DNA from 4 places in the Pseudomonas sp. EA_35y_Pfl2_R111 genome. Region 1 is predicted to be linked to each of the others. Evidence: riboswitches for the same ligand, from Rfam matches in the RefSeq annotation. Region 1 holds a riboswitch; each other region holds the start of a gene.
The links. A riboswitch is a leader RNA that binds a small molecule or an ion and turns the genes downstream of it on or off. The one in region 1 is predicted to bind cobalamin.
Positions count from the first base shown of each region.

Region 2: linked by a shared signal. The riboswitch ahead of AACY25_RS15815 (TonB-dependent receptor family protein) and the one ahead of cobO (cob(I)yrinic acid a,c-diamide adenosyltransferase) in region 1 are both predicted to bind cobalamin.
Region 3: linked by a shared signal. The riboswitch ahead of cobW (cobalamin biosynthesis protein CobW) and the one ahead of cobO (cob(I)yrinic acid a,c-diamide adenosyltransferase) in region 1 are both predicted to bind cobalamin.
Region 4: linked by a shared signal. The riboswitch ahead of cobG (precorrin-3B synthase) and the one ahead of cobO (cob(I)yrinic acid a,c-diamide adenosyltransferase) in region 1 are both predicted to bind cobalamin.

Region 1 covers NZ_CAXAOM010000002.1:521,103-524,979, reverse strand. Annotated here, with positions in the region: gene AACY25_RS10965 (chemotaxis protein CheA) at 1-302, opposite strand, end outside; gene AACY25_RS10960 (STAS domain-containing protein) at 315-623, opposite strand; gene AACY25_RS10955 (response regulator) at 625-990, opposite strand; gene AACY25_RS10950 (methyl-accepting chemotaxis protein) at 1,024-1,749, opposite strand; cobalamin riboswitch at 2,247-2,471, shown strand; gene cobO (cob(I)yrinic acid a,c-diamide adenosyltransferase) at 2,582-3,193, shown strand; gene AACY25_RS10940 (cobyrinate a,c-diamide synthase) at 3,193-3,877, shown strand, end outside.
Region 2 covers NZ_CAXAOM010000004.1:63,118-66,994, reverse strand. Annotated here, with positions in the region: gene dxs (1-deoxy-D-xylulose-5-phosphate synthase) at 1-833, shown strand, start outside; cobalamin riboswitch at 899-1,113, shown strand; gene AACY25_RS15815 (TonB-dependent receptor family protein) at 1,216-3,123, shown strand; gene AACY25_RS15810 (cobalamin-binding protein) at 3,159-3,877, opposite strand, start outside.
Region 3 covers NZ_CAXAOM010000006.1:92,980-96,856, forward strand. Annotated here, with positions in the region: gene cobN (cobaltochelatase subunit CobN) at 1-1,368, opposite strand, end outside; gene cobW (cobalamin biosynthesis protein CobW) at 1,375-2,430, opposite strand; cobalamin riboswitch at 2,531-2,767, opposite strand; gene AACY25_RS19530 (cobalamin biosynthesis protein) at 2,734-3,297, shown strand; gene cobM (precorrin-4 C(11)-methyltransferase) at 3,294-3,877, shown strand, end outside.
Region 4 covers NZ_CAXAOM010000006.1:78,040-81,916, reverse strand. Annotated here, with positions in the region: gene AACY25_RS19475 (precorrin-2 C(20)-methyltransferase) at 1-204, opposite strand, end outside; gene AACY25_RS19470 (precorrin-8X methylmutase) at 201-827, opposite strand; gene cobG (precorrin-3B synthase) at 820-2,163, opposite strand; cobalamin riboswitch at 2,259-2,459, opposite strand; gene cbiE (precorrin-6y C5,15-methyltransferase (decarboxylating) subunit CbiE) at 2,529-3,731, shown strand; gene AACY25_RS19455 (cobalt-precorrin-6A reductase) at 3,728-3,877, shown strand, end outside.

The DNA.
Region 1 (3,877 bases):
GCGATTTCGTCCAGGCAGCGCAGCATTACCGAGATCAGCTCTGGGGTCAGGCTGCGCTGGCCGTCGCGCACCGCCATCAACAGGTTTTCCAGGTGGTGGGTGAAACTCACCAGTGGCGTCAGAGAAAACAGCCCCGCCGAGCCTTTGAGCGTGTGCATAGCGCGAAACAAACCGTTGATCGCTTCCTGATCCTCGGGTTGCTGATCCAGTTGTAACAGGTACTCCTCGGCCTGTTTGGTCAGGTCGCGGGCTTCCTCGATGAAGCCCAGCAGCAGCTGGCTCCATTGTTCTCCATTGAGCATCGCGTGGTCCTGTCAGACTGAGGGGGAGGAGCGGTACAGGACCTGCAGACGCAACAGGTCGAGCAGGTCACGCAACTCGGGACCGGGCTGTAGCAGCTGCAGCTCGGCGCTGTATTGGCGCAGGTGTTTGTCCAGGGCCAGCAGCAATTGCACGCCAGCGCTGTCGAGCTCTTCCAGCGCCTGAATATCGAGCGTCCAGACACCGGGTGCAGGTTCGGCGGCAGCCGCCAGCAACGCCTGGTGAGCGTCGCGGGCTTCGTAGATGGTCAGGCTGCCGCTGAGGCTGTAGGCGGCCGTATCGTGAGTGGTCAGCTGGTACATATCAGCTGGCCAGCTTGTCGACGGCCGCGAGCAGCTGCTGCGGCTGGAAGGGTTTGACGATCCAGGCTTTGGCGCCGGCCGCTTGCCCCTCGGCCTTCTTGCCCTGTTCGCTCTCAGTGGTGAGCATCACGATTGGTGTGAAGCGGTACTCGTTACGGGTTTTGACCTCCTTGACCAGACCGATGCCGTCCAGGTTGGGCATGTTCACGTCGCTGATGATCAGATTGATCTTTTGCCCGTTGAGCTTGGTCAGGGCGTCGCGCCCGTCGACCGCCTCGATAACCTGGTGGCCTGCGCCGGTCAGGGTCATCTTGACCAGCTGGCGCATGGAGAGGGAGTCATCGACGATCAGAATGGTTTTTGCCATGGCACAGGCTCCGGCTTACGAAGAGAAAAAGCGTCAGAAAAAGGTGACTTCGGTTTGGCTGGCACGGCCAGCCTTCTTGACGCCGCGCTCTTCGTCGGTGGTGAATTGGCGGCGTAATTCGTCGAGCCATTGCTGCGGCTTGGCGATGATCGGGTCCTGCTGTTCGATGGCGCGTTGCAGGCGTTCGAGATTGAGCTGAAGATGGTCGAGCATCTGATCGGAGCGGTCCTGGAACTGCAGGCTGACGATGATTTCCTGCAAGGTGCTCTGGGTGGAGCGGGCGTCCTGTTGCAGTTCGCGGGAGGTGTCGGCGAGTGCTTCGAGGCTGTGGCTGAGACCCTTGATGATGTCGCCCGAGACTTGGTCGAGGTAGCGCAGGTTGCTTTCCTCGCTGCTGGAAAGCTCCTCAGCCGCGCTCACCGTGGAGCGGATCGCCTTGTTGATCTCGCCGACCTTTTCCACCATGCGCTGACCGGTTTCCGCGGACAGGCTGGAAAGCTTGCGTACCTCGTCGGCGACCACCGAGAAACCGCGGCCATATTCGCCCGCACGGGCTGCCTCGATGGCGGCATTGAGCGCCAGCAGGTTGGTCTGGCTGGCGATGTCCTGAACGTGTTTGGACATCGCCTGCAACTCGCTGGCGTAGCTGTTGAGGTGGCTGATGGTGGCGAGCAGTTCGTTCTTGTGCACGCTGGCGGCGTGGAAGGCGGTGGTGACTTCGTCGAGACGCCGCTGCGCCTGCCGCAGGCTGTCGGTCATGCCGGCGTTGCCGGTTGCGCTGTCAGAGCGGCTCAGGGTCTGCTCCAGGTGCTGGCCAAGGCTGGCGAAGCGCTCGAACAACTGGCCGACATTGAGGGTCAGCAATTGCCTGATCTGTCCCAGGTTCTGGTTCCAGGCCGGCAGAACGGCGCGCAGCAGAGGTTCGCAGTCTGGTGAAGACGGCGCCTCGACAACCTCGATTTGCGGCGCGACGGCGACGGTTTGCGGCCGCAGGAACAGCGCGGCGATTGCCGTGAGCAGGGCGCCCACGCCACTCACCCACGGCAGGCCGAAGCCAAGCCCGGCCAGACAGATGACGATTCCCAACCAGAGAGTGCAATAGGTCAACACGGCGAGTTTTCCCACGAGTTCGAATGCTGGGAAAGATAGGAGTTCGCCGTGGCAACGGAATATAGGGGAAACCCCTACACCGCCTAGGGGTTTCCATCTGAAGGCCCGAACAATCGACGTTTGACGCCCAAACCCGAACTCTCTACCCTTCGCGCCTTGTAACAGGTGCCCCCCAACGCTGTGCGTGTGCGGGGTGAAACTGGGAAGTCGGTGCGTTGTGCGTTTACGCCAGTCATTCCGACGCTGCCCCCGCAACGGTAAGTGAGTCAATCGCCGCAAGTGCCACTGTGCTGTATGCATGGGAAGGCGCGGCCGAGAGCCTTGACGGTTCGCTCACAAGCCCGGAGACCGGCCTGTTGCAGTCCACGGCATCGCGGAGGGCGATGGCTGGCGCGTGCTTGGCGCTTTGCGTGGGCGCGCGCTTTCTCTATCTCCGCATGCTTTTTCCAGCCAGATCGCCCTGTGGCGGTGGAGCAGTGCGTTGACTGAATCGATTGAGCGTGACGCCCGGCATAAGGCGCGAATGGCCCGCAAGAAAGCCCTTATTGACGAGAAAATCGCCCAGGCCCGGGACGAATACGGCCTGCTGCTGGTGCACAGCGGTAATGGCAAGGGCAAGAGCAGCAGCGCCTTTGGCATGGTCGCCCGCGCGCTGGGGCACGGCCTCAAGGTTGGCGTAGTGCAATTTATCAAGGGCGCGGCCAGCACCGGCGAAGAAGCCTTCTTTCGCCGCTTTCCCGATGAAGTCAGTTATCACGTAATGGGCGAGGGCTTTACCTGGGAGACCCAGGATCGCCAACGCGATATCGACAAGGCCCGCGAAGCCTGGGCGGTAGCGGCGCAACTGCTTAACGATCCGGCCATCGGCCTGGTGGTGCTCGACGAGCTGAATATCGCCCTGAAATACGGTTATCTGGAGCTCGACGCGGTGCTCGCCGATATTGAAGGGCGGCCGCTGCTGCAGCATGTGGTGGTAACCGGTCGCGGCGCGCTGCCAGGGATGATCGAGGCGGCGGATACCGTCACCGAGATGAGCCTGGTCAAGCACGCGTTCAAGGCCGGGGTAAAGGCGCAGAAGGGAGTCGAATTTTGATCAGCGCCCGCTCTTGCCCCGCACTATTGATCGCCGCGCCGGCCTCTGGCCAAGGCAAGACCACAGTGACCGCTGCCCTGGCGCGTTTACATACACGCCAGGGCAAGCGCGTGCGGGTATTCAAATGCGGCCCGGATTTTCTCGACCCGATGATTCTCGCCCGCGCCAGCGGCGCGCCGGTGTACCAGCTCGACCTGTGGATGGTCGGCGAAGTAGAAAGCCGTCGCTTGCTCTGGGAGGCCGCCGGTGAGGCCGATCTGATTCTGATTGAAGGGGTGATGGGCCTGTTCGATGGCACGCCATCGGCCGCCGATCTGGCCCGGCATTTTGGCGTGCCGGTGCTAGCGGTCATCGACGGCTCTGCCATGGCGCAGACCTTCGGCGCGATGGCCCATGGCCTGGCGACCTTTCAGCCGGATCTGCCGTTCTCTGGGGTGCTTGGTAACCGGGTTGGCAGTACGCGGCATGGCGAGATATTGCGCGATGCGCTGCCGGCCTCGATCCGCTGGTACGGCGCGCTGCCGCGTAGCGCCGAAGTCGGCTTGCCGAGTCGCCATCTGGGTCTGGTGCAGGCGGGCGAGTTGGCTGATCTGGATACGCGCCTGGACGCCGCCGCTGATGCCTTGGCCGCCAGCGCCGATACCAGTCTGCCGCCGCCGGTCAGTTTCGCCGCGCCTGAGCAGG
Region 2 (3,877 bases), on a different contig from region 1:
AAGGCTCGGACCTGGTGGCCTTTAGCGAACGTTATCCCGAGCGCTATTTCGATGTAGCCATCGCCGAACAGCATGCGGTAACCCTGGCCGCCGGCATGGCCTGCGACGGCGCCAAACCCGTAGTGGCGATCTATTCGACCTTTTTGCAGCGCGCCTATGACCAGCTGATCCACGATGTCGCCGTGCAGCACCTTGATGTGCTGTTCGCCATCGACCGCGCAGGCCTGGTCGGCGAAGACGGTCCAACCCACGCCGGCAGCTTCGATGTCTCCTACCTACGCTGCATCCCCGGCATGCTGGTGATGACCCCGAGCGATGAAAACGAACTGCGCCGCATGCTCACCACTGGCCACCTATTCAACGGCCCGGCGGCGGTACGCTACCCACGCGGCAGCGGCCCGAATGCCACCATCGAGCCGGGCCTGGAGCCACTGGAAATCGGCAAAGGCATCGTCCGTCGCCAGGGCAGCAAGGTAGTCCTGCTGGTATTTGGCGTACAGCTGAGTGAAGCGCTCAAGGCCGGCGACGCACTCGATGCCAGCGTAGTCGATATGCGTTTCGTTAAACCCCTTGACGAAGCCCTGGTACGCCAACTGGCCGCCAGCCACGAGCTGCTGGTCACGGTTGAAGAGAACAGCGTAATGGGCGGAGCTGGCAGCGCGGTCAGCGAGTTCCTCGCCCACGCCGGTATCCTCAAGCCGATGCTGCATCTGGGCCTGCCGGACTACTACGTCGAGCACGCCAAGCCGGCGCAGATGCTCGCCGAATGCGGGTTGGATGCTGCGGGTATCGAAGCGGCCATCCGCGCGCGCCTCGCCACACTTTCTGCATGAGCACCGCTCATCCAGAGCTGAGCCAGGCTTGCTTGTAATTCACTCTGCCGCACCTTAAGGTGCGCGACGTTTTATCTGTCCGAGGTCGCTGCCAAACCAGCAGCGTGAAAAGGGAAGCAGGTGCGCCGCTGTCGATTCGACAGCGGCAAGACCTGCGCTGCCCCCGCAACGGTAACCGACAGCGCGCAAGCGCAGCCTTTCTCAAAGACCACTGGGTGCGCCTGGGAAGGTGAGAGAGGCAGTCGGCAGCCCGGAGACCTGCCTCGGCGTGAAGTGACTGGTGTTGCGGAGGGCATCACCGTCAAGCGCTGGCTATCGCCTCCTTGCCCGGTGCTTGTCCCTGCCCTCCTCGAAAGTTTTTTGCCTTTTGAGGATTCTCTACGTGAAATTGTCCCGTCTTGCCCTGGCTGTGGCGCTTGCTCCGAGCATCAGCCTTGCTGCCAGCGATACCAGCAGCCACGAACTGCCACCGCTGGTGATTACTCGCGCTACGCCGCTCAAAGCACCGGCACCAGCCAGCGTTAAAGTAATCGACCGCCAGCAGATTGAAGCAACTGCAGCCTCAACACTCCTCGATGTACTGCGTAGCCAGGCCGGCGTGCAGGTACGCGACACCATTGGCGATGGCAGCCGCGCCACCTTCAGTCTGCGTGGATTTGGCGAGAACGCGGTAAACAACACCTTGATCTTGGTCGATGGTCGCCGCCTCAACCAACCCAGCCAGGCCGGGGCCGACCTCAACAGCGTGCCACTGGGTAATATCGACCGCATCGAGATCATCCGCGGCGCCGGCACCGTCCTCTATGGCGACCAGGCGGTGGGCGGCGTTATCAATATCGTCACCCGCACCCCAAGCAGCAATGAGGGCTACCTTGAGGGCAGCCGCGGCAGCCATGATCTGGAGGCCTTTCGCGGGCATATCTACCAGCAACTCGGCGGTGGCTTTTCGACCTACCTGAGCGGCGAGTCGCGTACGTCTGACAACTACCGCGACCACAACAACGCCAGCTACAGCAATGCCTTCGCCCGCCTGCGCTATGATCATGAAAGTGGCCATGCGCTGTATGAGTACCAGACGGTCGACGATGAACTGCTCTACCCCAATGCCCTTACCAGGGCGCAACGTCGTACAGATCGCAAGCAAAGCGACTCAACAGCCTGGAACGACAGCAAGACGCAGGTGCATCGCTTTGCCCTGGAGCAGCAACTGAATGACATCTGGACTGCCAACCTCGACTACAGCCATAGCGATCAGGACAGTGTCGGCAGCTTTGCCGCACCGGATCGATTCACCCAGGACACCCGCACTGAAAGCATCAGCCCCAGACTGAGCGCGCGCTACGACAACACCCTAGGGGATGGAGAGTGGCTACTCGGCCATGACCACATAAGCAGCGATGCGCAATCATCCTGGGGCACCGACTTCCAGCAGACCCAGCGCGACTGGTATAGCCAGCTAAGCCAGGGACTGGGGCGTGACGTGACGGTTACTGTCGGCTACCGCAGCAGCGAAGCTGACGACCACAACAAGGCGATCCGCAAACACCATAAGGATCGCGAAGACAGCACCAGCATCGGCCTGAGCTGGCAAGCCCACCAAGAGACTCGCCTATTTATCAAGCGCGAGGATGTGCTGCGCTGGGCCAACGTAGACGACAATGCTTTTGTCCTGCCAGGGGTCGAGTTCCTCAAACCGCAGACCGGCGTGTCCTGGGAAAGCGGTATCGAGTGGCAAGACGGCGTGCAGCGATATCAAGCGACACTGTATCGACTGGATTTGCAGGACGAACTGCTTTATGACGCCCTGATTGCCAACCCCAACAGCTGGAATGGTCGAGGAGCGAATATCAATCTGGACAAAACCCGCCGCGACGGCCTGCTGCTGGAGGCAGAGCGCCAATTGAGCGAGCGCTTGAGCATCGGCGGGCAATACAGCTATACCGATGCCGAGTTTCGCGCGGGCTCCTTCCAAGGCAACAAAGTACCGTGGGTAGCGCGCAACACCGCCAGTGCAAACCTCAGTTACCTGATCGTACCGGGGCTACGCGGCTATCTGGAAGCCGTACACACCGGCAGCCGCTATTACTCGGGAGACGATGCCAACAGCCAGCACAAGGCTGGCGCCTACACCCTGTTTAACGCTGCGCTGAGCTATGACTACCAGCAGTTCAGCAGCAAGTTGCGCCTCAACAACCTCACAGGCAAACGTTATGACGCGCTTGCCAGCGCAACCAGCAGTTACCCTGCGGCCGAAGAGCAGGTACAGCTCAGCGTCGGTTACCGGTTCTGAAAACCCAGCCCTGGGGTCTTTAACCCAGGGCCTTCTCAGCGCGCCTCGCTCAAGCGTTCACACAGCTGTTCCACCGCCCCCAGCATCTGAAAGCTCGGCCGCTCCAGGCCGCTGTCTGGCACCAGCCACAGTTGCTTACGCTCAACCGCCGCCACGCCTGGCCAGATGCGCCAGGCATCCAGCTGCCCTTGCACACCAGCCAAAATCACCTCGGGATTGCGCTGCAGCACCGCCTCAACGCTGACCTGCGGTGCGGGCAAGGTGAGCTCGGCAAAGATATTCTCGGCCCCACAGATACCAAGGGCGTCGCTGATAATCTGCTGGCCGCCTATGGTGTACAGCGGCGTATCCCAGACTTGGTAGAACAGGCGCAACGGCTGCTTACGCTGATAGCGCTGACGCAACGCAGCCAGGCCGTTATTAAATTGCTGCTGCAGTTGCCGGCCCTGCTCGGCGCGACCGATACGCGTGCCGATTTCGACAAAGTTCACTGCCAGGTCAGCCAGCTTGCGCGGCTCGACGATCAGCAAGGGAATCCCCATACGCTGCAGCTGTTGGCGCTGCCCACTGCTGATGCTATCGGGCCACAGCAGCACCAGATCGGGCTGCAGTTCGAGCAGGCTTTCCAATTCAAGCTGGCCATAGCGGCCCACCGAAGGTAATTGCGCCACCGCTGCCGGGCGCTCACCGCCATCGAGCAGGCCGACCAGCAGATCGCCTGCATCCAGCTCCAGCATGATTTCAGTCAGCGAGG
Region 3 (3,877 bases), on a different contig from region 1:
GTCCAGCGCCAGGCTCTGCGCGCAGGGCCGCGCGTCGAGCATCTCCAGATCATTGGTCACGCCGCCGAGCAGCTGGTGGATCAGCGCGGTGCCGCTGTCGGGCAAGCCCTCCACCGGATAGCCCTGCTGTTCGATTGCGCGGAGGATATTTAGCGCCGCCGCCGGGGTGTCCAGGCCGACGCCGTTGCCGATGCGCCCGTCGCGGGTCGGGTAGTTGGCCAGCACCAGGGCGATGCGTTTGTCGGCGTTGTGTTTGCGCGCCAGAGCAATCCAGTTGCGCGCCAGCTCAACGACAAAATCCATCCCCGCCAAATGCGGCTGGTAACACACCACATCGCTCTGACTGCGCTCGCTGCGCCAGGCCAAGCCCTTGAAGCTGATCGGCTGGGTGATCAAGCGGCCGTCCAGCTCGGGCAGCACGACATGCATGGCCAGGTCGCGCGAACCCAGGCCTTGGGCATTGGCTTGCCACTGCTCATGGTTATCCAGCGAGCAAATGGCTTGCAGCACCGGGATATCGCGACGGAAAGGTCGCTCGCTCGGTGCTTCCGGGTTGGATAAGGCGAACGCGGTGGTGTTGATGATCAGCGCCGTGCCGGTGTCGTCCAGCCAGGTTTCGACCTGGGCCAGGCAGGCGGCCTCCTTGAGGCTGGCCACGGCAATCGGCAGTGGATTAAGGCCCTGGGCCTGCATGCGTTGGCAAAACTGATCGATAAACCCGGTATTCGCCGCCTGCACCTGGGTGCGGTAGAACAGCAACGCCGCCACAGGCGCATCGGCCTGCCAGCTGGCTTGCCAATCGGCCAGGCTTGGATTGGCCAACTGCGGGTGATACAGGCCCACACGCGGCAGCGGCTGCGGTTCTACCCAGGCATAGTCACGCTGCAGCCACTGGCTGGCGATGCAGTTAAACAGTTGCAGCGCATTACCCGCGCCGCCCTGACGCAGAAACTGCCAGAGCCTGTGGGCGCTCTCGCTATCGACATTGCTTAGGCCCATCAGCTCGGGATCAGGGCTGTCGTCGCCCGGCACCATGATCACCCGTGCACCGCGCTCGGCCAGTTCGACCAGGCGCTCGATGCCGTAGCGCCAATAGCTGACGCCGCCGTGCACGGAAATCAGGATGACCTTGGCGTGCTGCAGCACCTGCTCGACGTAGAGATCCACCGAGGCGTGATTGCTCAGCTGCGCCGGGCTGGCCAGACGCAGACTGGGGTAATCCGCCGGCAACTGGCGCGCCGCTTCGGCCAGCAGCGACAGGTGCGAATCGCCGGTACAGAGAATCACCAGCTCGGCCGGGGTCTGGCCGAGATCGGCAATGCTGTCGAGCGGCAGCTGGCTGCCGGGCTGGGTGCGCAGCAGGTGCATGTGGGCTTAGCCTGCCAGCGCGGCGTTGAGCTCGGCTTCGATGGCGGCCTGATCCAGGGTCTGGCCAATCACCACCAGGCGGGTGATGCGCGGCTCATCGGCCTGCCAGGCGCGGTCGAAGTGTTTGTCGAAACGTTGACCGACGCCCTGCAGCAGCAGACGCATCGGTTTGCCGGGAATCGCCGCAAAGCCCTTGATGCGCAGGATGCCGTGTTTGCTGACCGCCTCCTTCAGCGCTTGCAGCAGATGGGTTTCCTCGGCTTCAGGCAGTTCCACGTGGAACGAGGCGAACTCGTCGTGATCGTGGTCTTCATGGCCTTCCAGATCATGGTGGGTCTTGCGCCCATCGATGTGCAGTTCGGTCTCGCAGTTCAGGCCCAGCAGCACGTCCAGCGGCAGCTCGCCGCCATGGGCTTCGATAACTTTCACCGCCGGCGGCAGCTCTTCCGCCACTTCAGTGCGCACCGCAGCCAGGGCGGCGGCATCGAGCAGGTCGGCCTTGTTGAGGATTACCAGGTCGGCACTGGCCAGCTGGTCGGCGAACAGCTCATGCAGCGGCGATTCGTGATCCAGATTGGGGTCGAGCTTGCGCTGCGCGTCGACCTGCTCGGGGAATGCGGCGAAGGTGCCGGCGGCCACGGCCGGGCTGTCGACCACGGTGATCACCGCATCGACAGTGCAGGCGTTGCGGATTTCCGGCCAGTTAAAGGCTTGTACCAGCGGCTTGGGCAGGGCCAGGCCGGAGGTTTCAATCAGGATATGGTCCAGCTCGCCGCGGCGCGCCACCAGCTCGCGCATCACCGGGAAGAACTCTTCCTGCACGGTGCAGCACAGGCAGCCGTTGGCCAGCTCGAAGATACGGCCGTTGGCTTCTTCTTCGCTGCAACCGATGGAGCACTGCTTGAGGATTTCGCCGTCGATGCCCAGCTCGCCAAACTCGTTGACGATCACCGCGATACGCCGTCCCTCCGCATGGGTCAGCAGATGACGCAACAGGGTGGTTTTGCCGGCGCCGAGAAAGCCGGTAACGATGGTGACGGGGAGTTTGGCGAGGGTTTGCATGGCGAGTCCTGCATGGCGTCGAAAGAAAGACGAGCAGGCAGGCGGCACAGACATGACAGCCACGGGGCGTCAGCCAACACCACCGGATCACCCCGCCCGGTTGTCGAAAGCGTGACGAGGCAGGTCTCCTGGCTCACGACCGGGCTGGCGTAGATACGCCGGCTAATCCCTTCGCCTTCCCGCGCTGACGCAGTGGCTGTTGTGCTGCAGCGCTTGGGCGGCAGAACAACGCAAGGGTACGAGTCGTTTACAGTTGCGGGGGCAGCCAGGGCATTCACCCTGTTCCCTCTTAGCTTCATGGGCATGCCCACGAAGAACCTCGAACGCGACAAGGCTACGCAGGCCATGGCGGCCGGTCAATCGCGGTTGACCGGTGCCGGCCGCCATGTTGAGCTACGCCGCCGCACACACCGAGCGCCGCAGATGATCCCCAGCCACACCCCTCGCCACCCCGCTGCCACCATTCAGGTAGTCGCCGGGCTGGGTTGCCGCAGTGGCTGCAGCGTGGAGGACGTGTTCAGTCTGCTGCTGCACAGCCTGCAAGCACATGACCTGACTGTGGATAACTTGGTGGGATTGGCCAGCGTCGCGCATAAACAGAGCGAGCCGGGTCTGCTGGCACTGGCCCAGCGCCTCGGTCTGCAGCTGAGCTGCTTTAGTGCTGAAGAACTGCAGCCATATCAGCACCTCGTGCAAGGCTCGCCGCTTACCCTGGCCGCCACCGGCAGCCCGGCCGTCGCCGAACCCAGCGCCCTGGCCCTGGCCACGCTTATGAGCGGCAATGCTGCCCGCCTGCTCGGCGAAAAAACCCGCAACGCCAGCGCCACCTGCGCCCTGGCGTCGATTGCACCCAAGGATGTGTCATGACCGTTTACTTTATCGGCGCCGGCCCCGGCGACCCCGAGCTGATTACCGTCAAAGGCCAGCGCCTACTGCGCAGCTGCCCAATGATTCTCTACGCCGGCTCGCTGGTGCCCGAGGCAGTACTGCAGGGCCATAGCGCCGAACTGGTGATCAACACCGCCGAACTGCATCTGGATGAAATCATCGCGCTGATCCGCCAGGCCCACAACAAAGGCCAGGATGTGGCCCGCGTACACTCCGGCGACCCGTCGCTGTATGGCGCGATTGGCGAACAGATCCGCCACCTGCGCCGGCTGGGCATTGCCTTCGAGATCATCCCCGGGGTCACCGCCACAGCGGCGTGCGCCGCCCTGCTGGAAAGCGAACTGACCCTGCCCGAGGTGTCACAGACGCTGATTCTTACCCGCTATGCGAGCAAGTCGAACATGCCCGAGGGCGAGGCGCTGGGCGACTTGGCCCGCCACGGTGCGACCATGGCCATCCACCTGGGTGTGGTGCACCTGAGCAAGATCGTCACTGAGCTGCTGCCGCATTACGGCGCGGATTGCCCGATTGCCGTGGTCCATCGCGCCAGCTGGCCGGA
Region 4 (3,877 bases), on a different contig from region 1:
CAGGCGCTGCTGAGTGTCGGTCAGGTGCGCCTCGATAATGCCGAAGGCGTTGCCGCCATGGCCTTTGTTGGCTTTAGCCTTGGCCACAAAGTAGCCGACCACCGCTGCCGATTGCAGCAGGCGCAGGGCCTTGAGGGTGATCAGCTCCGGGTCGCCGGGGCCAACGCCGATGCCGAGTAGACGGCCTTTTTGCACAGTCATCACTCCACCTCCGTGGCCAGGGCGTTGACCGCCGCCACCGCCATGGCGCTGCCGCCACGGCGGCCACGGACGATCACATAGGGCACGCCACGGCTGTCGGCGGCCAGGGCGTCCTTGGATTCCGCAGCGCCGATAAAGCCCACCGGCATGCCGATAATCAGCGCCGGTTTTGGCGCGCCGGCGTCGAGCATTTCCAGTAGATAAAACAGTGCGGTGGGGGCGTTGCCGATCACCACCACGCTGCCTTCCAGATGCTCGCGCCAATGTTCCAATGCGACTGCCGAACGGGTATTGCCCAGTGCGCGGGCCTGCTCAATCACACCATCGTTATGCAGGGTGCAGATCACCGGGTTATTCGCGGCCAGGCGCGGGCGGGTGATGCCTTCGGCGACCATCCGCGCATCGCAGAGAATCGCCGCGCCCTTGGCCAGGGCGGCGCGGCCGGCAGCGCCGGCACCCGGGGAGAAGCGCAGGTCCTGCACCACATCGACCATGCCGCAGGCGTGGATAACCCGTACGGCGAGCTTTTCCAGGTCTGCTGGGATCGCCGACAGGTCGGCCTCGGCGCGGATGGTGGCAAACGACTGGCGGTAGATTTCCTGGCCATCGCGGATGTACTCAAGCATCGCTGTTTCCTGTTGCGCAGTGGGCGGCGAACCAGTCGCCGGCCTCGTCGATAGTCATGGCGCTGGCCAGCAGTTGGCCGAAACCGGCCGCCTCGGGCGTGCGTTGATAAAGCTGGTAATGCCCGGCGCTGCTGGCCAGCAAGGTAAAGGGCGCGGTGTGCGCGGCGGCGCAGGAGCGCGGGCAGGCGCTCAGGTGCACCTGCGGTCGTGCTGTGCTCGCGCGCAGGCGCTTGGCGAGCTGTAGAGCATCGGCCTTGCTGCCGGCCAGACCTTTGCCGCAGGCGGCTGAGCCGGTGCAGGCGATCAGATTGCTTAACGGGTCGTTGGCATCGATCAGCAGGCCGAGTTCGGCCAGTTTGTGCAGTAATTTTTCTGCCGAGTGCTTGGGGATATTCGGTAGCAGCAGACCTTGCCAGGGCGTCAGGCGCAGGCTGGCATCGCCATGGTGCTCAGCCAGTTCGGCCAGTGCTTTGAGTTGCGCGGCGTCGACCCGGCCTAGGCGCGTGGCGGTAGCGACCATGCACAGGCCGTTCTGCTGCTGTGGATAAATGCCAATGGGCGCGCGTTGGCTGACCGGCGCGCGCTGCCAGTCGGTAGGGGTCGCTTGTACGGCAAAGGGCAGGCACGTTTGTAGCTGTTGCAGCAGCTGGCTGGGCGTCATCACACCGAGCAGCTGGCGCATCCGGCTGTGTTCGCTCCCAGCCAGATCGAGGAACAGCCTGAGCAGTTGCTCCACCAGCGGCACGGCCTGCTCTGCGTCGATCACACCCAGCGGCTTGTCAGTCGGGCAGCCGGCCAGGCCAAACGCCAGTCGTGCCGGCGAGCCGGGCAGGGCGCTAAGCCAGATATCGTGGGGGTGTTCGAGCATCGCCAGGGCTTCGCCGCCGTCCAGCTGCAGGGCGAATTTGGCTGACAAGCCATGCAGCGCCGGGGTGTTTTGCAGCAGCTCAAGCAGCGCGGCGGCCAGCGGGCGGGTGTCGAGCAGGGCCTGCGGGTCGAAGCCGGCGGCGGGGCTGAGCAGCAGGTTGCGCACATCGTCAGCGGCCGGGTTGCTCGGGCCAAGGCCGGCGGCGAGCAGCCGTTCGATCAACTCAGTCTGCTGGCCAGCCAATACGCCACGAATCTGCAGATTGCTGCGGTTGGTCAGCTCCAGCACGCCACTGGCGCAGCGCTCAGCAGCCTCGGCGATGGCCCGTGCCTGTTGGCTGCTGAGCACGCCGCCGGCCAGCTTGACCCGGCAGATGCCACCGTCCAGCGCCTGAACGATACGCAGCAGGCCGGGGCACGCGCTAGGGCGTGGGTCGGGCAGGTCGGCGGAGGTTGGACGGTCGCGCAAAAAGGTCACCAACAACAAAGACGCGGCGACCGAACCAGCGAAATCCGCCCACAGGGGATTTCATGGCATCGGTACACCCCGCCCGATGTTGGCACTCGCGACTAGCGTCGTCGGCAGGTCTCCTGGCTGACAGGTCATCATCTGCTGCGGCCTTCCCGGTTACCCAGTGGCGCAGTTGCGGCAGACTCGCTGTTTACAGTTGCGGGGGCAGCTCGGTCACGATCAGCGGATCGCTCCGGATTCCCTCTTAGGCCCTATGCACAATGGCGGCGGGCACCGACGAAGGCGCTATTATGCCCGCTTTGCGCGCAGGCACGACAGCCAGCTGGTCGGGCGGCGCGCTGATGACGGTTTGAGGAAAGCGCATGACGGCCTGGTTAACCCTGGTGGGTATAGGTGAAGACGGCTACGCCGGCCTGGGTGAGGCGGCGCGGTTGGCGCTGAGCGAGGCGCAGTGCATCGTCGGCGGTGCCCGCCAGTTGGCGCTATTGCCTGCCGATCTGCCGGGGCAGCATGAGCTGTGGCCGAGCCCCTTTAGCCTGGAGCCGGTGCTGGCGCGGCGTGGTACGTCGGTGTGTGTACTGGCCAGCGGTGATCCGCTGTTCTATGGCGTTGGCGCGAGCCTGGCGCGGCAGCTGCCGGCTGAGGAATTGCGGGTATTTTCTGCGCCCTCGTCAGTGTCACTGGCCGCCGCCCGTATGGGTTGGCCGTTGCAGGAGGTGACAGTGCTGTCGCTGGTGGCGCGGCCGTTGGCGGCGTTGCAGGCGCAGCTATTCCCGGGTGCACGGCTGCTGCTGTTGAGCAATGACGGCGAAAGCCCGGCGGCCGTGGCCGAGTTGCTGCGTGTGCGCGGTTTTGGCCCCAGTCGCTTGACCGTACTGGAGCATCTGGGTGGCGCTCAGGAGCGGCGCATCGACGGTTTGGCCAGCGACTGGGTGTTGCCGCGCGTTGCCGATCTCAATCTACTGGCGGTCGAGTGCGTGGCTGCCGGCGATGCGCGCCTGCTGCCGCTCACACCAGGTTTGCCAGACGATGCCTATCAGCATGACGGCCAGCTGACCAAGCGCGACGTGCGCGCTATCACCCTGGCGCGCCTGGCGCCGCAACCCGGTGAGCTGCTCTGGGATGTCGGCGCCGGCTGCGGTTCGATCGGCATTGAGTGGATGCGCGCACACTCCAGCTGCCGGGCGCTTGCGGTCGAGGCCGATGCCGGCCGCCAGGCGCATATCCAGCACAACCGCGATGCCCTTGGTGTGCCCGGCCTGCAACTGGTCGCCGGCCGTGCGCCCGAGGCCTTGACCGGCTTGGCTGCGCCGGATGCGATCTTTATTGGTGGCGGGGTGACCATCCCCGGCGTGCTGCAGCAGTGCTGGGCCAGCCTGAAGCCGGGCGGGCGTCTGGTGGCCAATGCCGTGACCCTGCAAAGCGAAGCGGCGCTGGTGGCCTGGCGCGAGCAGGTGGGCGGCGAGTTGACCCGCATCAGCGTGGCCCAGGCGCAGCCGTTGGGTGGCTTCGACACCTGGCGCAGTGCCTTGCCGATCACCTTGCTGGAGGTGTGCAAGCCGTGAGTCCACGCATCCTGCTGCTTGGCGGCACTACCGAGGCGCTGCGCCTGGCGCGGCGATTAAGCCCTGAAGCGATCTACAGCCTGGCCGGGTTGGGCCGGGTGCCGGATGATTTGCCCTGTCAGGTGCGTGTCGGTGGTTTTGGCGGG